DNA from 3 places in the Streptomyces sp. NPDC047079 genome. Region 1 is predicted to be linked to each of the others. Evidence: riboswitches for the same ligand, from Rfam matches in the RefSeq annotation. Region 1 holds a riboswitch; each other region holds the start of a gene.
What was found. A riboswitch is a leader RNA that binds a small molecule or an ion and turns the genes downstream of it on or off. The one in region 1 is predicted to bind thiamine pyrophosphate.
Positions count from the first base shown of each region.

Region 2: another riboswitch for thiamine pyrophosphate. It lies ahead of ABZ823_RS15355 (thiamine ABC transporter substrate-binding protein); the one in region 1 lies ahead of ABZ823_RS20280 (cytosine permease).
Region 3: another riboswitch for thiamine pyrophosphate. It lies ahead of thiC (phosphomethylpyrimidine synthase ThiC); the one in region 1 lies ahead of ABZ823_RS20280 (cytosine permease).

Region 1 is NZ_JBEYUZ010000015.1:39,781-46,969, reverse strand. Features, by position in the region: gene ABZ823_RS20320 (LLM class flavin-dependent oxidoreductase) at 1-309, opposite strand, end outside; gene ABZ823_RS20315 (SRPBCC family protein) at 309-815, opposite strand; gene ABZ823_RS20310 (helix-turn-helix domain-containing protein) at 904-1,404, opposite strand; gene ABZ823_RS20305 (thiolase family protein) at 1,597-2,784, opposite strand; gene ABZ823_RS20300 (WhiB family transcriptional regulator) at 2,931-3,212, shown strand; gene ABZ823_RS20295 (DNA starvation/stationary phase protection protein) at 3,209-3,691, shown strand; gene ABZ823_RS20290 (DUF3140 domain-containing protein) at 3,743-4,081, shown strand; gene ABZ823_RS20285 (endonuclease) at 4,089-4,745, shown strand; TPP riboswitch at 4,860-4,953, shown strand; gene ABZ823_RS20280 (cytosine permease) at 4,945-6,411, shown strand; gene thiD (bifunctional hydroxymethylpyrimidine kinase/phosphomethylpyrimidine kinase) at 6,408-7,189, shown strand, end outside.
Region 2 is NZ_JBEYUZ010000009.1:201,243-208,431, forward strand. Features, by position in the region: gene pyrH (UMP kinase) at 1-389, shown strand, start outside; gene frr (ribosome recycling factor) at 556-1,113, shown strand; gene ABZ823_RS15340 (phosphatidate cytidylyltransferase) at 1,113-2,234, shown strand; gene ABZ823_RS15345 (NAD-dependent epimerase/dehydratase family protein) at 2,638-3,624, opposite strand; gene rlmN (23S rRNA (adenine(2503)-C(2))-methyltransferase RlmN) at 4,205-5,311, shown strand; TPP riboswitch at 5,349-5,454, shown strand; gene ABZ823_RS15355 (thiamine ABC transporter substrate-binding protein) at 5,540-6,619, shown strand; gene ABZ823_RS15360 (iron ABC transporter permease) at 6,595-7,189, shown strand, end outside.
Region 3 is NZ_JBEYUZ010000003.1:106,934-114,122, forward strand. Features, by position in the region: gene ABZ823_RS05315 (LacI family DNA-binding transcriptional regulator) at 1-614, shown strand, start outside; gene ABZ823_RS05320 (metallophosphoesterase) at 870-1,979, shown strand; gene ABZ823_RS05325 (hypothetical protein) at 2,174-3,046, shown strand; gene thiC (phosphomethylpyrimidine synthase ThiC) at 3,261-5,063, opposite strand; TPP riboswitch at 5,056-5,211, opposite strand; partial or broken gene ABZ823_RS05335 (YibE/F family protein) at 5,272-5,499, shown strand; gene ABZ823_RS05340 (SsgA family sporulation/cell division regulator) at 5,700-6,137, opposite strand; gene ABZ823_RS05345 (helix-turn-helix domain-containing protein) at 6,238-6,972, opposite strand.

The DNA.
Region 1 (7,189 bases):
CCCTTCGATCACCTGCGGGCCCGAGGCGCCCAGGCCGAGCAGGAAGCGTCCGCCGGAGAGATTGGACAGCGTGATGGCGGTCTGCGCGACGGCGGCCGGCGTGCGTGTGCCGAGCTGTATGACGCCGGACCCCAGGAGCATCCGGTCGGTGAGCGCCGCGTAGTAGCCCAGCGCGGAGGGAGCGTCGGAGCCCCAGGCCTCGGCGACCCAGCAGATGTCCAGGCCCAGTTTCTCCGCCTCGACGACGAAGTCCGCCGTCTCGGCCCAGTGCTCGCCGCCCGAGGCCTCGATCGTGGTGGCCGTGCGCATTACGCCTCCGCCCGCTTCTTGATCTGCTCGAGGGTCAAGGCGATGTTCCGCTCGAACTCGCGCAGCCGCACGAACACGATCTTCTGTTCCTTGTCCGGCATCCTGTCGATCGCGAAGGACAGCCCGGAACGACCCGGGCCGAGCTGCACGCACTCCGACAGTTCCGTCCCGCCGTTCTCGGCCCGAAGGCGGAAACGCCAGATCGCGGAGGGGGCGGCGGGGTCTTCCACGGCCCAGGCGAGAAGCCGTTGCGGTTCGCACTCGATCACATGTGAGGTCGTCGACCACTCGCCGAACGCCTCGTGCCTGCTGTGGCCGACGAACCTGGCGCCCACGGTAGGTGCGTCGGCGCCGTCGAGCCAAGCGACCGACTGGAGTTCCTCACTCATGGCCGGCATCAAGGCGATGTCGGCCACCAGGGCCCACACCCTTTCCGGCGGGGCGTCGATCCAGGTCCGCACCTCGACCGTGGGTTTGTCCGCGTAGCGCGCGCCCGTCCACTCCACGTCCACCGGCCTCCTCGTCTCAAGGATGTGGCCATAAGAGTTGCTTTATGAGACTTACCTGTCAAGACGCTGTGCTCGGGGGCCGCGCTCAGGCCGTACCGAACCGCCGCCGCACATCCGGCCGGCGCTTGAGCCGTTCCGGGTAACCGGGCCCCATCCGCATCGACGTCTCCTGGGCCACCAGGGGCTTGCGACAGGCGGAGCACACCACCTCGGCCGTGGTGTCGTGGTCGCACGCGTCGTGGTGGAGCACCACCGGGACGCCCTCCTCGCCGGCCAGCCATCGGTCGCCCCACCGGGACATCGTGGCCAGCACGGTGAAGAGGTCACGTCCCTTCTCCGTGAGGACGTAGTCGTAGCGCGGCGGCTCGGTCTCGTAGAGCCGCTTTTCCAGCACCCCCTCGTCCACCAGGCGGTGCAGCCGATCGGTCAACGTGTTGCGGGCGATGCCCAGTTCCTGCTGGAACTCGTCGAAGCGGCGGATGCCGTAGAACGCCTCGCGCACGACGAGAGGCGTCCAGTGGTCACCCAACAGATCAAGGGTCCGCGCGATGGAGCACGGCCAGTTGGCGAACGACGTCCGTTTCATACTGCTGATGATAGATAGTCTCGCAAAGAAACTCAGCAGCTGAAGAGGGGATGAGCGCCGGGCCAAGAGCTTACGCGGGCTCTTGCGCGACACTCGTGGCCGCGCGCGTGCGGAAGTCGGCGCGCAGCTGGGTTCGCCGCTGACCGAGCGGGGGCCACCGTGGACTGTCGCCGGGGCGTGGGAAGCATTCGGCTAGGGCCGTTCCACGAGCACCGTGCTGCCCTGCCCGACCCCCACGCACATCGTGGCGAGCCCGCGTGACGCCCCGGTGCGGCGCATGCGGTGCAGCAGGGTCGTCAGGATGCGGGCACCCGAGCAGCCGAGCGGATGCCCGAGTGCGATGGCGCCGCCGTCGGGGTTGACCAGATCCGGGTCGATGCCGAGACGGTCGACGCAGGCGAGGGTCTGGGCGGCGAAGGCCTCGTTGAGTTCGGCTTCCTCGATGGCGCCGATCGTCCAGCCGACGCGGGCGAGGGCCTTCTCGGTGGCGGGGACGGGTCCGATGCCCATGACGTCCGGGTGGACTCCGGCCGAGGCGCCCGCGACATAGCGGCCGAGGGACTCGAGGCCCAGCTCGTCGAGGGCCTCCTCGCTGACGAGAAGAAGTCCCGCGGCGCCGTCGTTCATGGGCGAGGCGTTGCCCGCGGTGACGGTGCCGCCTTCGCGGAAGACGGGCTTGAGTCGGGCGAGCTTCTCGTACGAGGTGTCCTCGCGCACGCTTTCGTCGGCGGCGACCAGGACCCCGTCCGGCCTGGCGACGGGCAGCAGTTCGCCGTCGAACCACCCGTTCTTGCGGGCGTCCGCGGCACGCCGGTGACTGCGCAGGGCGAACTCGTCCTGGCGCACGCGTCCGACGCCGTACCGCTGCGCGACCTCCTCCGCGGTCTCCCCCATGGAGAGCAGTCCGTGGAGGTCCTTCATCGCGGGGTTGACCAGTCGCCAGCCCAGGCGGGTGTCGGCGGTCTCGATGCGGCGCGGGAGCGCCTCGTCGGGGCGGGGCAGCACGAAGGGGGCACGGCTCATGGACTCGGAGCCGCCCGCGAGCACGATGTCGGCCTCCCCGGCGGCGATCGTGCGGGCGGCCGTGGTCACCGCCTCCAGACCGGAGGCGCACAGCCGGTTGACCGTGGCGCCCGGGACGGATTCGGGCAGGCCGGCGAGGAGGGCGGCCATGCGGGCGACGTTGCGGTTGTCCTCGCCGGCCTGATTGGCCGCGCCCCAGTAGACGTCGTCGATGCGCGCCGGGTCCAGGCCGGGCGCATCCGCGACCAGAGCTCGGATCACCGCGGCGGCGAGGTCGTCGGGGCGTACGGAGGACAGGGCGCCGCGCAGCTTGCCGATGGGGGTGCGGCGGGCTGCCGCGAAGTGGACGGTACGCACCACGGGACTCCTGATCGGCCTCAACCATTAATTAGCACCGCTAGTTTTGAACTATAGACCGCGGACGGCCCACCGGGAAGCTCCCGCCCCGCTCCCGGACTTCCCCACCGGGTTTTACCGCATGCGTCCCGGGCACCCGGGCGGCCATGGAGTGGTTGCGGCACGCGGCATGCGAGGGCGAGGACCCCGACCTGTTCTTCCCGGTGGGATCGACGGGGCCCGCGGCGGAGGAGACCGCCGCCGCCAAACGCGTCTGCCGCCGCTGCCCGGTGATCGGCGAGTGCCTTGACTGGGCGCTGCGCAGCGGGCAGACGGCGGGCGTGTGGGGTGGCACCGGTGAGAGAGAGCGTGCCGAGCTGCTCCGGACCTCGAAGGACCGACAGACACACCGACAGACACACCGACCGACAAGGAGTAGCGCGCGATGACCGTGGTGCGCAGCACCCTGCCCGAGCCCGCACGTCGAATCACGGGGGACGCCCTGCAAGAGACCCTGGTGGATCTGCTCGGGCTGTCACTCGTCGGCAAGCAGGCCCACTGGAACATCGTCGGACCGAGGTTCCGGTCGATCCACCTCCAGCTGGACGAAGTGGTGGCCACAGCACGCTCGTACGCCGACACGGTGGCCGAGCGTGCCGCCGCGCTCGGCGTCGCGCCGGACGGGCGGCCGGAGACCATCGCGTCCACCTTCGGGCTGCCGGGTACGAAGGAGGGCTGGCTGCGCGACACGGACGTCGTGCGGCTGATGGTGGAGTCGCTGGAGGCGGCGATCGGAAGGCTGCGCGCTCGGATCGACGCCACGGAGAAGGCCGATCCGGTCACCCAGGACCTGCTGATCGGACTCACCGCGGAGCTGGAGAAGCAGCGCTGGATGTTCGAGGCCGAGAACTGGCCGCGGGAGGACTGAATCCCCAAGGGCAGGGCCTGCCGGGCCACCGAGGGCGAAAAGGAGTACGCGATGACCGACGCCCTGGAGATGGACGCGCTGTGGGACGAGTTCCACAGCGTGGTCAACATGACCTCCCAGGAACTCGCGGCCTGGCTGCGGGTCCGGGACGCCGACGAGGACACCGAGCCGCTGCCCGAGCAGGCGGGTCCGCCGACCGGGCGGCACGTCCTCGCGATACTGCAGAAGCGGCGCATGGATCTGACCGACGACGACATCCGGGTGATGCGTCAGGTCGTGGAGACCGTGACCGCCCAGCAGGACCTCTACAACGAGCCGGAGGCCGAGGACGACGACCGGCGCCACCGGTTGATGTCGATCGGCCACGACCCGCTCAAAGCGGGGAAGTGAGGCCGCCGTGTCCCGCAGCGAGAGGGCGGACCGTGTCGTCGGGGAACTCGTCCACGAGCACGGTCGCACCTACGCGGAGGAGGCGGGCATCCCGCTCAAGGACGCCCCGCAGCCGCTGTACCGGCTGCTGCTGATGGCCCTGCTGCTCAGTGCCCGCATCCGCACCTCGATCGCCCTCGAAACGGTGCGGGCGCTTCAGGAGGCGGGTCTGCGGGATCCGCGGCGCATGGCCGGGGCCGACTGGCAGGAGCGCGTGGACGCGCTGGGGCGGGGCGGCTACCGGCGCTACGACGAGCGCACGGCGACCCAGCTCGGCGACGGCGCCGAGCTGCTGATGGAGCGTTGGGGAGGCGATCTGCGGCGGCTGCGGAAGGAGGCGCACGGAGACGTTCCGACGCTGCGCGGGTTGCTTCAGGAGATACCGGGGATCGGGCCGGCCGGTGCCGACATCTTCCTGCGGGAGGTGCAGCGGGTGTGGCCGGAGGTGGCCCCTTACCTGGACGCCAAGGCCCTGTCCGGAGCGGAGCGGCTCGGGCTGCCCAAGGACCCGGGGAAGCTGGTGAGGCTCGCCGGGGACAGCGAACCTGCGGTGCTGTCCGCCGCGTTGGTGCGGGCGGCCCTGGACAAGAAGGTGGCGCAGGGAGTCCTGGAGCACGCGGCGTAGGGCCGCCGGGCGCTGAGCGCTGACACCGCGCGGCCACAGGAGCAGGGCTGCTGCCGGATCCGGCAGCAGCCCTTCCGTATGGCACATCCCAGGGCTCGGGTTAGTCTTGCCGCCGTACCGGACACGGGGTGCCCCGCCGAGGGCTGAGATCACACCCGTCGAACCTGAACCAGTTCGTACTGGCGGAGGGATGTCTTCCATGCCTTGGGCGCATGTTTCCGGCGGGCTGTCCGCCGACAGCCGGCAAGCCGTCTTCGACGGACGGATGCCCACCGCTCCCGGCGATCTCCGCATCGAGGGGCACGGCATCGAGCCGGTCCCCGAGGAGCATCGCTACGGAGGCGCGGGCCGCCTGTTCACGGTCTGGTTCGCGCCCAATCTGACCATGACCGGCGTGTTCACCGGCACCATCGGCATCGCGCTCGGCCTCGACTTCACCACCGCGCTCGCCGCGGTCGTCCTCGGCACGGTGCTCGGGGCGGTGCCGACCGCGTATCTGAGCACCTGGGGCAGCCGCACGGGCGCCGGTCAGCTCCCGCTCGCCCGACTCGCGTTCGGGCGCGCGGTGGCACTGCCCGGGGTGCTTCAGTGGCTGTCGTCGGTCGCCTGGGACGCGCTGATCGGGCTGTTCGGCGGGGACGCGCTGGCCCGGCTGTGCGGCTGGCCGTTCTGGCTCGGTGTCCTTGTCGTGATGCTCGCGCAGGGAGCCCTGGGGGTCCTCGGCTACGAGGCGATCCACCGTCTCCAGATCGTCATGACCTTCGTCCTCGCGGCCGCCTTCGCGCTGATCACCCTGCGCATGTCCGGCAGCGTGCATCCGGCCGCGACGGGCAGCGCGCACGGCGCCGACCGCGCGGGCGCGTTCGTGCTGACCAGCACCATCGCGCTCAGCCTGGCCCTGTCGTGGGCCCCGTACGCCAGTGACTTCAGCCGCTATCTGCCGCGTGCCACCTCCCGCTCCCGGATGTTCTGGTGCACGCTGCTCGGGCTCGTGGTGTCCTTCGTGGCCGTGCAGGTCCTCGGGCTGTGGGGCGCCTCCGCGCTCACCGATCAGACGGCGGCGGGGGTCGAGGCGCTGCTGGGCGGGGGCACGGCGGGTGCCTTCGGGCTGCTGGCCGTGGCGCTGGCGGCACTGTGCAGCAACGCGATGAACGACTACAGCGGCTCCCTGGCGCTCCAGACCGTGGGCGTGCGCGTGCCGCGTCCGGTGGCGGCCGCGCTTGCCGTGGTGCTCGGCTTCCCGCTGGTGCTGTGGATGCACGCGGCCGACACCACGGCCCGTTTCCAGAACGTCCTGCTGTTCGTGAGCTACTGGATCCCCGGGTTCGTGGCGATCGTGGTCGTCGACTGGCTGGCCCGGCGCGGCACCCATATCGATCTCACCGCCGAGACGGCCCGGCCGCGGCCGGCGTGGCCCCCACTGCTGGCGTTCGTCGTCGCCTTCGCGGCCGCGGTGCCGTTCATGGACACCGGCCTGTACGTGGGCCCGGTCGCCCGCGCGCTGCACGGCGCCGACGTCTCGTACTACGTGGCGTTCACGGTGGCACTCGCGGTGTACGCGCCGCTGCGTGCCCGAGAAGCCGGAAGGAACCGGAAGACCGAAGTGCCGCAAGGGACCGGACGGGCCCAAGGGAGCGGAGAGACCCGAGAGGAGGGTCGCGCATGACCGCGCCGCCCCGTGTGCTGACCATCGCCGGATCCGACTCCGGCGGTGGTGCGGGCATCCAGGCCGACCTGAAGACCATGCTGGCGCTCGGCGCCCACGGGATGAGCGTGGTCACCGCGGTCACGGCGCAGAACTCCGTCGGGGTGCAGGGCGCCTGGGAGCTGCCCGTGGAGGCGGTGCGCGCCCAGTACCGCAGCGTCGTCGACGACATCGGTGTACAGGCCGTCAAGACGGGGATGCTCGCTTCGCCCGCCCTGGTCACGGCGGTGGCCGACCTGCTCGCGGACGGGGCGGCCCCGGTCGTCGTGGACCCGGTGAGCGTCTCCAAGCACGGGGACCGGCTGCTCGCCGACGACGCGCTGGACGCCGTGCGCACTCGGCTGCTGCCGCTCGCCACGGTCACCACGCCCAATCTCGACGAGGTCGCGGAGCTGACGGGTCTGGAAGTGACCGACGAGCCGGGCATGCGCCGCGCGGCCGCACGGCTGCTGTCGTACGGGCCCCGGTGGGTCCTCGTGAAGGGCGGGCATCTGCCCGGGGCGGCCGTGGACCTGCTGACGGACGGCCACGAGGAGCACTGGCTGCGCGCCGCGCGCCACGACAACCGGCACACCCACGGCACGGGCTGCACCCTCGCCTCGGCCGTCGCGGTCGGGCTCGCGCAGGGACTCGCGGTGCCCGAGGCGGTACGACGGGCCAAGGAGTACGTCACGGCGGCCATCGCGGCGGGGTTCGCGCTGGGCGCAGGCATCGGGCCGGTGGACCACGGCTGGCGGCT
Region 2 (7,189 bases), on a different contig from region 1:
CGTTGCGTGCCGTGCGCCACTTGGAGAAGGGCCGCGTGGTCATCTTCGGCGCCGGTATGGGCATGCCGTACTTCTCGACCGACACGACCGCCGCCCAGCGGGCCCTCGAGATCGACGCCGAGGCGCTGCTCATGGGCAAGAACGGCGTCGACGGGGTCTACGACTCCGACCCGAAGACCAACCCGGAGGCCGTCAAGTTCGACTGGCTCAGCTACGGCGAGGTCATCACCCGGGACCTCAAGGTCGCCGACATGACCGCTATCACGCTGTGCCGGGACAACAAACTGCCCATCCTGGTCTTCGAGCTCCTGGCGGAGGGCAATATCGCACGGGCCGTCAAGGGTGAGAAGATCGGCACACTCGTGGGTGACCAAGGCAGCCGGGACTGACCGGACGCCGACCCGTCCGGGGTGCCCGTCGGGGCGACGGACCCTGGCCGGGGGATGGACAATGACCTGCCGGTCCGGAACCGTGCAGGAATAAGACGCGACGCAGCCGGCCGCGGACCGACGAGTAACAGCTGCCGGGCCTACTCAAGACACGCAGGAGCAAGTGGTGATCGAAGAGACCCTCCTCGAGGCCGAGGAGAAGATGGAGAAGGCCGTCGTGGTCGCCAAGGAGGACTTCGCCGCGATCCGCACCGGGCGTGCGCACCCGGCGATGTTCAACAAGATCGTGGCCGACTACTACGGCGCACCGACGCCGATCAACCAGCTGGCCTCGTTCTCGGTGCCGGAGCCGCGCATGGCCGTGGTGACGCCGTTCGACAAGAGCGCGCTGCGCAACATCGAGCAGGCGATCCGCGACTCCGACCTCGGCGTCAACCCCAGCAATGACGGCAACATCATCCGCGTGGTGTTCCCCGAGCTCACCGAGGAGCGCCGCCGCGAGTACATCAAGGTGGCCAAGAGCAAGGGCGAGGACGCCAAGGTCGCGATTCGCTCGGTCCGCCGCAAGGCCAAGGACGCCATCGACAAGCTGGTCAAGGACGGCGAGGTCGGCGAGGACGAGGGCCGCCGTGCGGAGAAGGAGCTCGACGACACCACCGCGAAGTACGTCGCTCAGGTGGACGAGCTGCTCAAGCACAAGGAAGCGGAGCTGCTCGAGGTCTGATGAACGACTCTTCCTGGGGGGCGCCGCCACAGACCGGGTACTGGGGGCCCGCCGACGAGGGACCGGTCGGTCGGACCGGCCCGGCGGGTCCTGCGTACGATGCGCATGACGCCCAGCAAACTCGCCCCATGCCCATCGTGCCCGACGTGCCCGCACAAGGCGGAGACCAGGATGACGACCGGGGGGCCGCTCGGCTGAGCGGCCCCTTGTTCCGCGACCAGACGCCGCCGCCGTCCCACTGGGCGGCCTCGCAGAATCCGGAGCCCATGCCCGACGCCCCGTACCCGGCACCCGCCCCGCAGAAGAAAAGCGCGGGCCGTGACCTGGGTGCTGCCATAGGGGTCGGTGTCGGACTCGGCGTCGTGATCGTCGTGTCGTTGTTCATCGTCAAGGCCGTGTTCGTCGGCGTCGTAGCGGTCGCCGTCGTGGTGGGGCTGTGGGAGCTGACGAAGCGGCTGGAGGAGCGCAAGGGCATCAAGGCGCCCCTCGTGCCGCTCGCGCTGGGCGGTGCGGCGATGGTCGTCGCCGGGTATGTGCGGGGTGCCGAGGGCGCCTGGGTGGCGATGGCGTTCACCGCGCTCGCGGTCCTGGTCTGGCGGATGACGGAACCACCGGCCGGCTATCTCAAGGACGTCACGGCGGGTCTCTTCGCGGCTTTCTACGTGCCGTTCCTGGCGACGTTCGTCGCCATGATGCTGACGGCCGACGACGGCCCGAAGCGCGTTCTGACCTTCCTGCTCCTGACGGTCGTCAGTGACACGGGTGCCTACGCGGTGGGCTGGCGGTTCGGCAGGCACAAGCTCGCCCCGCGCATCAGCCCCGGCAAAACCCGTGAGGGCCTCGTCGGGGCGGTGGTCTTCGCCATGGGGGCGGGCGCGCTGTGCATGCAGTACCTGATCGACGGCGGCCTGTGGTGGCAGGGCCTGCTGCTGGGTCTCGCCGTCGCCGCGAGCGCCACGCTGGGCGATCTGGGCGAGTCCATGATCAAGCGTGATCTGGGCATCAAGGACATGGGCACACTGCTGCCGGGGCACGGCGGCATCATGGACCGTCTCGACTCCCTGCTGCCCACCGCTCCGGTGGTCTGGCTGCTGCTCGTTCTCTTCGTCGGGAACGGCTGACGGTCGACTCCCGCGGCGCTGGTTCCGCTGTCCGGCCGGAGGGGCTCGTCGTCCACAGGACGGCGAGCCCCTCACTGTCGGCGGCCAGGCTGCCGGGCCCTCGCCGCTGGGGCCCGGACGGATCCGGCAGCTCAGCCGCCTCTGACGCCACCACCGCGGGCACCTGCTCGGCCGACTCCGCGGCAGAAGGAGCCACCACAGGAACCGTCCGCTGCTGCGGGACGAGCGAAAGCACCCCGGGCCGCGGCCCGGGGCTCAACTCGCCCGAACCGGCCTGCGATTCGGGCCATAACCTGGTCGAACATCGCGCGCCAGCGCTGGGCCGGGCCCACCACGAGATCGGGAAGTCGGAACGGAAGGCGCCTGCAGAGACGCTCGGGTGTGCGAGACCGGTCCAGCGCCGTCAGCCGAGGGCGTCGAGCAACTCACGCTCGCGCTGCGCGCTGAGGCCTGCGCGCCTTTCCCGGTCCAGCCCCTGTTCGCGTTCCCAGCGCAGTGTGTCGGCCAGCATCTCCGCCGGGGGCCGGTGACGCAGCCCCGCGGCGCGCGCCGAGGACCCGTCCCGGGCCGACCACCCTTCCCAGCCCGGCTCAACCAGCCACATCGCCAGCGATTCGGGCCCCATGTACTGGGCCACGCCGTTGGCGAGCAGCCACGCCGATTCGGCGGTGACCACCGGACCGGTGTGCCCGCCGACGGCGCGGGACAGCTCGATCCACTCTTCGAACGGAACGACCGGGCCGACAGCGTTGTATGTGCCGGTGGTTCCCGTCTCCGCGGAGTCGAGCAGCCAGGAGGTGAGGTCCCGCACGTCGACCACCTGGGTGGGCATGGCCGGTGTGTCGGGGACCAGCATCGGCCCTCGTGGATCGCGTGCGGCGCGGGCGACCCAGTAGCCGGAACGCCCGCTGTGATCGCCCGGGCCGCCGATGAGCCCGGCTCGTGCGATGAGGAGGCGGTCGCCCACAGCGGCCGTGGACGCCTGCTCGCAGGCGACCTTCGCCTCGCCGTACAACTCCTTGTCGACCTCGCTCCGATCGGTCGGGGCGAGCAGGGTCGCGGACTCATCTGCCCCCAGCGTGGCGTGGGAGGCGTAGGCGTTGCCGGACGAGACATACACCCAGTGCCCGGCCTTGCTGCCCAGCACGTCGAGCGCTCCACGAACGAAGCCCGGCTGCCATGACACCTCGACGACCGCGTCCCATACCCGGTCGAGCAGGGGATCGTACGCCGACGGATCGCGCCGGTCGGCGGCGAACAGTGTCGCTCCGTCCGCGACTTCTCCGCTCTCGCCACGCGCGAGGCAGGTCACCCGATGGCCGCGTTCGATCGCCTGCCGCGACAGCTCCCGAGCCACCCATGCCGTTCCGCCCAGAACCAGGATCTCCATACCGACACACAAGCACGGGGATCACCGCCCGGCGAGGCGGATTCGCTGACAGCAGATGGTCAGCCGTCAGATCGATCTCGACCCTCGGGCAGTAACGGCGACCCGCCGAGGCATCCAAACACCCGACCACGAAGTCGCACTGCAGTACTAGGGCGACGCTGCTGGGTCATCGAACGCACCATCTCCCGGCTGACCGGCTGACCGGCTGACCGGCTGACCGGCTGACCGGCTGACCGGCTGACCGGCTGACCGGCTGACCGGCGGTGGCGGCAGCCGCTGACGGGATCGATCGAACCCTTGCCGGGCGGCCGGAGGTCACCGAGCACGTCACGCCGGGATGGACCTGCCCGCACTCGGGGCCTTCGTCATGGGTGAGGTCTTCTGGCACGCCCATACCACCAGGTCAGGGTGCGGCTCGGCGAGTGGCGGCCAGCCGATGCGTGATCGCCCCTGGGCCGTCCCCGGGCCGTCCCCGGGCCGTCCGAGGCCGCTTGGCAGTGACCGGTGGCCACTACTAACGACAGTCGTAGTGAGTGACAGCCGCAGGTCACACAACTGGATCTGCGACACTGGTTGAGCCATGCCTAAGCCCGGAGAACTCACTTTCGTCGCGCCGCGCGGAGCCAAGACCCCGCCGCGGCATCTTGCCGATCTCACGCCCGCCGAGCGCAAGGAGGCGGTCGCCGCGGTCGGTGAGAAGCCGTTCCGCGCCAAGCAGCTCTCGCAGCACTACTTCGCGCGGTACTCGCACGACCCGGAGCAGTGGACCGACATCCCCGCCCCCTCGCGCCCCAAGCTCCAGGAGGCGCTGCTCCCCGAGCTGATGACCGTCGTGCGGCATCTGTCGACCGACCAGGCCACGACCCGCAAGACGCTGTGGCGGCTGTTCGACGGGACCCTCGTGGAGTCAGTGCTGATGCGCTATCCCGACCGGGTCACCATGTGCATCAGCTCCCAGGCGGGCTGCGGCATGAACTGCCCCTTCTGCGCCACCGGTCAGGCAGGTCTGGACCGCAACCTGTCCACCGCGGAGATCGTGCACCAGATCGTGGACGGCATGCGGGCGCTGCGCGACGGCGAGATCCCCGGCGGACCGGCGCGGCTGTCGAACATCGTCTTCATGGGCATGGGCGAGCCCCTCGCCAACTACAAGCGGGTCGTCGGCGCCATCCGCGCGCTCACCGATCCCGCGCCGGACGGGCTCGGGCTCTCGCAGCGCGGGATCACCGTGTCGACCGTCGGGCTGGTGCCGGCCATCCACCGCTTCGCCGACGAGGGCTTCAAGTGCCGCCTGGCCATCTCCCTGCACGCGCCGGACGACGAACTGCGCGACACCCTCGTGCCCGTCAACACGCGGTGGAAGGTGCGCGAGGTTCTCGACGCCGGGTTCGAGTACGTCGAGAAGTCCGGGCGCCGGCTGTCCATCGAGTACGCCCTGATCCGGGACATCAACGACCAGGCGTGGCGCGGCGACCGGCTCGGCCGGCTGCTCAAGGGCAAGCCCGTCCACGTCAATCTGATCCCGCTCAATCCGACGCCCGGCTCCAAGTGGACCGCGTCACGGCCCGAGGACGAGAAGGCGTTCGTCGAGGCGATCGCCGCCCATGGGGTGCCGGTGACCATCCGGGACACCCGGGGCCAGGAGATCGACGGAGCGTGTGGCCAGCTGGCGGCCACCGAGCGGTAGTCTGAAGCCCGTCCATACCGTCATAGTCCATATCTTCATATTCCGACAGGGGAGCGCCACAGCGCTGAGAGTGCGGGAGAGCCCGCAGACCCTCTGAACCTCGCCCAGGTCATTCTGGGTAGGGAGTTCGGTCTTCACTCGAGCTGTTGCGCCCTGCCCGGGACTCTTCAGGGTTCCCGGGCAGGGCCGCGTCTCTTCCTGGTCACCTCCAGGAGGAATTCAGTGAGCATCACCGCAAGGCAGTTCGCGGCCGTCGCCGTCGGGCTGGGCCTGGTCACGCTGTCCGCGTGCGGATCGTCCGGCTCCACCGACGGGAGCGGTGGCGACTCCAAGACCGTGACCCTCGTCAGCCACAACTCGTGGGCCGCCTCCAAGAGCGTCATCGCGGCGTTCGAGAAGGAGTCCGGCTACCGGGTCAGGGTCCTCACCGACGGCGACGCGGGCCAGGCCGTCAACAAGGCGATCCTCACCAAGGACAATCCGCAGGGCGACGTCTTCTTCGGCGTCGACAACACACTGCTGTCCCGGGCCCTCGACAACGGTCTGTTCCAGCCGTACGCGGCCAAGGGACTCGACCGGGTCGGCGCGCAGTACCAGCTGGACAAGGACAAGCACCGGGTGACGCCCGTCGACTACGGCGACATCTGCGTCAACTATGACAAGAAGTACTTCGCCGACCACAGGCTCGCCCCGCCGGCCTCCTTCGACGACCTCACCAAGCCCGCCTACAAGAACCTCCTCGTCACCGAGAACGTCTCCACGTCCTCGCCGGGCCTCGGCTTCCTCCTCGGCACCGCCGCCGCGTACGGAGACACCGGCTGGCAGGGCTACTGGAAGAAGCTCAAGGACAACGGCGTGAAGGTGGTCGACGACTGGCAGCAGGCCTACGAGCAGGAGTTCTCCGGTTCGGCCGCCGGCAGGAAGGCGGGGGGTGACCGGCCGCTCGTCGTCTCCTACGCCTCCTCGCCGCCCGCCGAGGTCGTCTACGCCAAGCCGCGGCCCGACACCGCGCCGACCGGCGTCGCGACCGGGACCTGCTTCCGCCAGATCGAGTTCGCGGGTCTGCTGAGCAACGCCCACAACCCCAAGGGCGCCAAGGCCTTCCTCGACTTCCTGATCAGCAGGAGGTTCCAGGAGGACATGCCGCTCAACATGTACGTCTACCCGGTCGTGCAGGGCGCGCCGGTGCCCGCCGAGTTCACCGAGTACGGGCCCGCGGCCAAGGACCCCGCGACCATGGCCCCGGCGGACATCGCCGCCAACCGTGACCAGTGGGTCAGGTCGTGGACGTCGCTCGTACTGAAGTAGCCCCGAGGAGCCGGGGCGGCGCGGCGCGGTTCGGGCTCATGGCCCTGCCGGCCGTGTTCTTCGCGGTCTTCTTCGCCTACCCCGTCGCCGCGATCGTCACGCGCGGTCTGCGCGTCGACGGGGTGTGGCGCCCCGGCCGCGTCGCGGAGGTGCTCGCACAGTCCGACATCCGGCATGTGCTGTGGTTCACGACCTGGCAGGCTCTCGCCTCCACCGCCCTGACCCTGCTGGTGGCGATGCCCGGCGCCTACGTCTTCGCCCGCCTGGACTTCCCCGGCAAGCAGTTGCTCCGCGCGGTCGTCACCGTGCCGTTCGTGCTGCCCACGGTCGTCGTCGGCACGGCCTTCCTGGCCCTCGTCGGCCGCGGCGGACTCCTCGACGACCTGTGGGGCGTCCGGCTCGACACGAGCGTGTGGGCCATCCTGCTCGCCCATGTCTTCTTCAACTACGCGGTCGTCGTCCGCACGGTCGGCGGCCTGTGGGCGCAGCTCGACCCGCGTCAGGAGGAGGCCGCACGGGTACTCGGCGCCTCCCGCGTCACCGCCTGGCGGACGGTGACGCTGCCCGCCC
Region 3 (7,189 bases), on a different contig from region 1:
ACGGACGGCCGGCCGGCTCCCTCCCGGTCACCGCCTGGGTGGACAACGACCACGAAGCCGCGGTCCTCGGCATCCTCGACCATCTGGCCGCCGCCGGCGCCCGCCGTATCGGACTGCTGACCGGCACCACCACGGACACGTACACGCATCTGTCGACGACCGCCTATCTGAACTGGTGCGAGCGTGTCGGACAGGATCCGGTCTACGAGGCCTATCCCGCCCACGACCCGTGCGCGGGCGCCGTCGCCGCCGACCGGCTGCTCGCCCGCCCCGACCGCCCCGACGCGGTCTACGGACTCTTCGACCCGAACGGCACCGATCTGCTGGCCGCCGCCCGCCGCTACGGACTGCGTGTTCCCGAGGACCTGCTGCTCGTCTGCTGCAGCGAGTCCGCCGTGTACGCGAGCACCGAGCCGCCCGTCACGACGCTCTCCCTCAAACCGCGCCGGATCGGTACCGCCGTGGTCCAGCTCCTCATCGACGCCATCGAGGGGATCGAGTCGGACCAGCCGGTCGAGCAGGTCATACCGACGGAGTTGATCGTGCGCACATCGTCCCAGCGACGGCCGCCACGCACCACGGTCAGCCCGCCCCGGTCGCCCGGGCAGGGGTAGCCCGTGGCTGATCCACGGATGACGCACAGGTTGCCCGCGGGCGGGTGACGCACAGGTCACCCGCAGGCGGGTGACGTACCTGGTCGCAGCAGGGAAAGCCCCGCTCATTTGGGGCGAAAGCCGCGGTGACCGGGGGTCCTTCCCCGATTCACCACCCCTGGGTCATCACATGGCGCGATCCGCATTCCTATGATGGGCCCACGACACCGCGGACCGCTGCGACCAGGCAGTCCGATGCGGTGCAGATGCGGCGCGATGGTGGAGGGGTCGATGACTCAGGGGGCCGGTCAGGGACCCGAGGTGGAGCAGGCGGCGGCGTTGCGCGACTTCCGGGTGCCCGCATACGTCCACGAGACCGGTCCCTACGCACAGAGCACGCCCCCCGGTGAGGTCACCGGGCCCGTCGCGCCACCGGAGGCGTATCCGCACGGCTACTCCGACGCGTACACGCCCACCGAGCGGGACCTTCCGGTCATCAACCCCGGCGACACGCCCCAGGTGACCGCCGACCCGGCGACCGCCCCCGCCGCGCATCCCGCCGAAGGCCCCGGACCGCTGTTCGTGGTCGGGGACGTCCACGGCTATCTGGACCAGCTCGTCGCCGCGCTCCAGGAAAAGGGGCTCATCGACGCCCAGGGCCAGTGGTCCGCGGGCACCGCGCGGCTGTGGTTCCTCGGGGACTTCACCGACCGCGGACCCGACGGCATCGGCGTGATCGACCTGGTGATGCGGCTGTCCGCGGAGGCGGCCGCGGCCGGCGGCTACTGCAAGGCGCTCATGGGTAACCACGAGCTGCTGCTGCTCGGCGCCAAGCGGTTCGGTGACACGCCCGTCAACTCGGGCGCGGGCACCGCCACCTTCCAGGCGGCCTGGCTGCTCAACGGGGGCCAGAAGACGGACATGGACCGCCTCCAGGACCACCACCTTCAGTGGATGGCCCGTCTCGACGCGGTGGAGGAGGTCGACGGACACCTTCTGGTCCACTCGGACACCACCGCCTACCTCGACTACGGCGACTCCATCGAAGCGGTCAACGACACCATCCGCGAGACGCTCACGCGCAATGACGCGGACGAGGTGTGGGATCTCTTCCGGAAGTTCACCAAGCGCTTCTCCTTCCGCGACGAGGGCGGCGCCGACGCCGTACGGTCCCTGCTGGAGACCTACGGCGGCCGGCGGATCGTCCACGGCCACAGTCCCATCCCGTACCTGCTCGGCGAGGTCGGCTCGGAGGACGGCGACGACGCAACGGGTCCGGTCGTCGAAGGCCCCCACGTCTACGCGGACGGCCTGGCGATCGCGATGGACGGCGGTGTGACCATGGCCGGAAAACTGCTGGTCCAGCAACTCCCCTTGGACCACTGAGCGTTCGACGGGCAGGCATCTCCCGGCGGGGAACCGTCCAACGAGTACCCGAACCGGGCGGCAATTTCTGGAAACCCCCTGTCACCGTGTGCCGTCGCCGCTCTACCATCGGCTTATCCGTAGCAGGCTCCCCTCCGTTTCTGCCCAACGGCTCGTCAGCATGCCGAGCCACAAGCCCTACGGAGCATCGGGGGATGCACATGAACAGCGTTCCGCAGCACCTGCTGAGCGAGGACCGCCAGGACTACGAGCGGATCCTCGGTGAGGCGCTGCGCTCCGCGCCACACCGCCCGGATCTGGCCGCTGTGGGACAGCGGCTCAACCCCGAACAGCTGCGCACCATGGCGCTGAACGCCACCGCCCTCATCACCGCGGCGGCGACCGAGGAATACCAGCACTATGTGAAGGTCCGCGAGGAACTGCGCCGGCCGGCGCCGTCCACCCCGCCCGTGCACGAGAGCGGCGAAGCACGCGACTCCACCGAGCCGGAGACGGACGGCCAGGGGCTCGCCGCCACCGTGGGAGAGGCCGCGGCAAGCGCCGGAGCGGGGGCCGTCGTCGCGGTCCTCGCCCCGTTCCTCGCCGGTGCCGCCGCGGCGATCTTCCTGCTCGTGGGTTACATCCTCAAGATGGTCAACCCCGATCAGGCGTTCGCGCGGACCCTCCTGACCACCGGGTGGGTCTTCGGCGCGGTGACCGCGGCGGCGATCCTCGTCGCCGCGATCGGTCTGTTGCTCACCGCGCTGCGCAACAGCGCATCGGCCCGGGATGCCGACGCCCAGAACGCGCTGGCTACGGAAGTGGCGCGGGCTCGGGAGGCCTGGCACGAGGCACTGCTGGAGCGTGGCATCCTGCCGTTCCTCCGCGAGGCCCTCGCCGACCCGGGAAGGGCCGCGATGAGCCGAAAGGCACCCGAAACGACGCCCAGCCGCATCCCACACCTCGGCTACGACCGCCCGGGCTTCAGCAGCCCGGACAGCGGCCCCACCGCGGGTCCGCGCCCCAGCTTCAGCAGCCCGGACTTCACCAGTCCGGACTTCGGGGGCCCGGAACACCAGCCGGAGTGACGGATCTCGGCCGACATCCCGCCGGCCGAGGTGAAACCGTCGGCGGACCGGGCCGACCGGCCGCCGGACCGTCACCCGGAGCCGGCCCCACCTCCGGGCCCTCGCCCGGAGCCGGTCCCGAACCGCGACATCCACCGAAGCCGGCCCGCCCTTCCGAAGGAGCGCGGGCCGGGACTTCAGCGCGCGCCCTGGACCGGCACTGCGCGACGGCGGATCACTCCGCGATCGGCAGATACACCCGGTTCCCGCTCGCCGCGAACTCCTTCGACTTCTGGAGCATCCCCTCGGCGATCTCGTGCTGCGTCGCGCCCTCGGCCGCCTCACCGCCGAACCGCTCGGTGATGCTCTGGCTGATCTTCATGGAGCAGAACTTCGGACCGCACATCGAGCAGAAGTGGGCGGTCTTGGCAGGCTCGGCGGGGAGGGTCTCGTCGTGGAAGTCACGGGCCGTGTCGGGGTCGAGGGCCAGGTTGAACTGGTCCTCCCAGCGGAACTCGAAACGCGCGTCGGACAGCGCGTCGTCCCACTCCTGCGCACCCGCGTGCCCCTTGGCCAGATCGGCCGCGTGGGCGGCGATCTTGTAGGTGATGACGCCGGTCTTGACGTCATCACGGTTGGGCAGGCCCAGGTGCTCCTTGGGGGTGACATAGCAGAGCATGGCCGTGCCCCACCAGGCGATCATCGCGGCGCCGATACCGGAGGTGATGTGGTCGTACGCCGGCGCGATGTCCGTGGTCAGCGGACCCAGCGTATAGAACGGCGCTTCATCGCAGATCTCCTGTTGCAGGTCGATGTTCTCCTTGATCTTGTGCATCGGGACGTGTCCCGGGCCCTCGATCATGGTCTGTACGTGGAAACGCCTGGCGATACGGCCGAGTTCCCCGAGCGTGCGCAGTTCCGCGAACTGCGCCTCGTCGTTGGCGTCCGCGATCGAACCGGGCCGCAGGCCGTCGCCCAGCGAGTAGGTGACGTCGTAGGCCGCGAGAATCTCGCAGAGCTCCTCGAAGTTCTCGTAGAGGAACGACTCCTTGTGGTGTGCGAGGCACCACGCGGCCATGATCGAGCCGCCGCGGGAGACGATGCCGGTCTTGCGGTTCGCCGTCAGCGGTACATACGCCAGGCGCACCCCCGCATGGACCGTCATGTAGTCCACGCCCTGTTCGGCCTGTTCGATGACCGTGTCCTTGTAGATCTCCCAGGTCAGCTCCTCGGCCCTGCCGTCGACCTTCTCGAGCGCCTGGTAGAGCGGCACCGTGCCGATCGGCACAGGGGAGTTGCGCAGTACCCATTCACGGGTGGTGTGGATATTGCGGCCGGTGGACAGGTCCATGACCGTGTCGGCACCCCAGCGGGTCGCCCAGGTCATCTTCTCGACCTCCTCCTCGATCGAGGAGGTCACCGCGGAGTTGCCGATGTTGGCGTTGACCTTGACCAGGAAGCGCTTGCCGATGATCATCGGCTCGATCTCCGGGTGGTTGACGTTCACCGGCAGCACCGCGCGACCCGCCGCGATCTCCTCGCGGACGATCTCGGGAGAGACGTTCTCCCGGAGAGCCACGAACTCCATCTCCGGCGTGATCTCCCCGCGGCGCGCGTACGCGAGCTGCGTCACCGCGTTGCCGTCGCGGCCACGGCGCGGCTGGCGCGGGCGTCCCGGAAACACCGCGTCGAGGTTGCGCAGGCCGCCACGCGGCGAGGTGTGCTTGATCCCATCGTCCTCGGGACGGACGGGACGGCCCGCGTACTCCTCGGTGTCGCCGCGAGCGGTGATCCAGTTCTCCCGCAGCGGCGCAAGGCCCCTGCGGACGTCCGTCTCGGCGACTGGATCGGTGTACGGACCGGAGGTGTCGTACAGGGTGACCGACCGCCCGTTGGTGAGGTGCACCTGACGGACCGGCACCCGCAGGTCGGGGCGAGAGCCCTCGATGTACGCCTTGTGCCAGCCGATGGACTTCCCGGCCTCCTGGGGCTCGTCACCCTGGACGGAGGCAGGCGTGCGTACGTCCTTGATGGTCATGAGACCTACTCCCTACGCCGGCATTACCCGGTAACAGGTTCAGCGGTCGACGCAGCAGTTCCCGCCCGCCGATGTTCCACGTGAAACATCGCGTCTGCGGAGTCAGCGCCCTCTCAGCCCGGTGCTCCGAGCTCCCGCGTGTGCAAAGGTGCCTTCACGCTAGCGTCTTGTTGGGCAAGCTGAACAGTGGGCCTCACGCGTTCCTTGCTTCGACCGGGAGACCCAACCGGCCACGGTGACCACGGTCGTGGCGGTGGACTGCGCATCCGTGAACGCCTCGGCTGGGACCACGCCCGGCTGCACCTCCATCGCCAGGGACCCGTCGGCCCCACAGAAGCCGACCGGCACCTGCAAGAAGGCGCCGGTCCACATCGACACCGGCAAGGACAAGGGCGGTACGTTCACGGAGATCGTCCAGCCGGACCAGTCACGGCAGTCGGCCCCCGCCCGCAGGGGTCGAGGGCGCCGCCGCAAGCGCAGAGACTTCCCACACCGGGACCGAAAGAGGCCCAGGCCGAAAGACGCCCCCGCAGAACCGTTACGGCATATCCGCGCGCCCGTACCGCCTTGAAGGGACGGTTTACGGCGCGAGGAACCGTTACGGCCCGAGGAACCGTTACGGCGCCGCGCGCGGTCTCAGCCCGCGCTCTGCTCCTCCGCCAGGATCCGGTCCAGCGCCTCGTCCAGATGCGCGTCGAAGTCGGCGAGAGATCCCTCCTGCCCGAGCGGCACCAGCTTGTCGGTGCGGTCGAGAAACGCCACCAGGGGCACCGCACCCGACCGGAACAGCGCGCGGTCGCCGCCCACCTGGAGCCGGATCAGCACATCACCGAAGGTGTCCGGCTCGGCGGGCGCGATGTGCACATCGCCGTCGCCGCACGGCCGACCCACCCCGTCCACCAGCAGCTCACGACCGAAAGCCCAGGTCACGGGTGCGTCGCCGGGCAGATGGAAGGTCAGACGCACCGCATAGGGATCACAGGTCTCGTAACACAGCTCCACCGGAATGCGGAAGGAGAGCTCCTCGGACACGAGAAAGCTCATCATGACCTCTGCCTGCACCGACTTGCGCATCGTCTACCCCGTCAGTAGCCGTCGACTGGCCAGGAATGATCACCCTGACACCTGCAGGAAGTTTGCTGAACGTGTATGGCAGATCACAAGGAGTGAGTTTTCAGATGCTGATAGAGAAGGCGAGTGTCCCTAGCAGTCTGCCGGTCTCCGCCTGCAGCTGACGGGCCGCCGGCAGCAACCGGTCGGCCTGGTGGGACGGCAGGGAGATGGCCACCGCCGCGGCCGTCGTACCCGCGGTGAGGGGGATCGCGGCGCAGGCCGCCCCGAGCGCGTACTCCTGGCACTCGACGACGGCCTCCATCGGCCCCAGGCGCTCCAGACGGCGCTCCAGGCTGCGGTTGTCACGCACCGTGTACGGAGTGAGGGGGTGCACCGGATAGCGATCGAGATGGTCGTGCCGGGCCTCTTCGTCGAGCTGTGACAGCAGGCACTGACCGAGCGCGTGCGCGTGCCCGGTCTCCCGGAAGTCGGCCCACTCTCCGACCGCCGGACCGTCCGGGCCGGCGGCAACACCGAGGACCTCGATCTCACCCTCGCGGTAGACCGCGTAGTAGACCGGGACACCGATCGAATCACGCCATTGTGCGAGCGCGTCGTTCACCATGCTGCGACGTTTCTGCTGGGCCGCGGTGGCGCCCAACCGCTCGGCGGCCTCCCCGAGGAAGAACAGGCCCTTCTCCCGCCGCAGATAACCCTCATGAGTCAGGGTGCGCAAGAGGTGGTACGCCGTGGGAAGCGCCAGACCGACCTCACGCGCCAACTGCTTGGCGGGAGCCCCGTACGCATGCTCGGCGACGGCCTCCAGCAGCCGCATCGCCCGCTGCACCGATCCGATGAGGGTGGTGGACTGTGCCGGCGCGGGCGGAAGGTGCTCTTCCGCCGGTGAGGCGCGCCGCTGTGCGGGCGGCGTGGCTGAGTAGGCGGGTGCGGTGCCAACCGTGGCCAAAGGTCACTCCCGGAGCACGAGGGTGGGCCTCCCGTGCGGGGACACGGGAGGGGGATGCGCCGTGCGCGGGACCTGCCGCGCGCCGGGCTCCGGACTTTAACGGCCA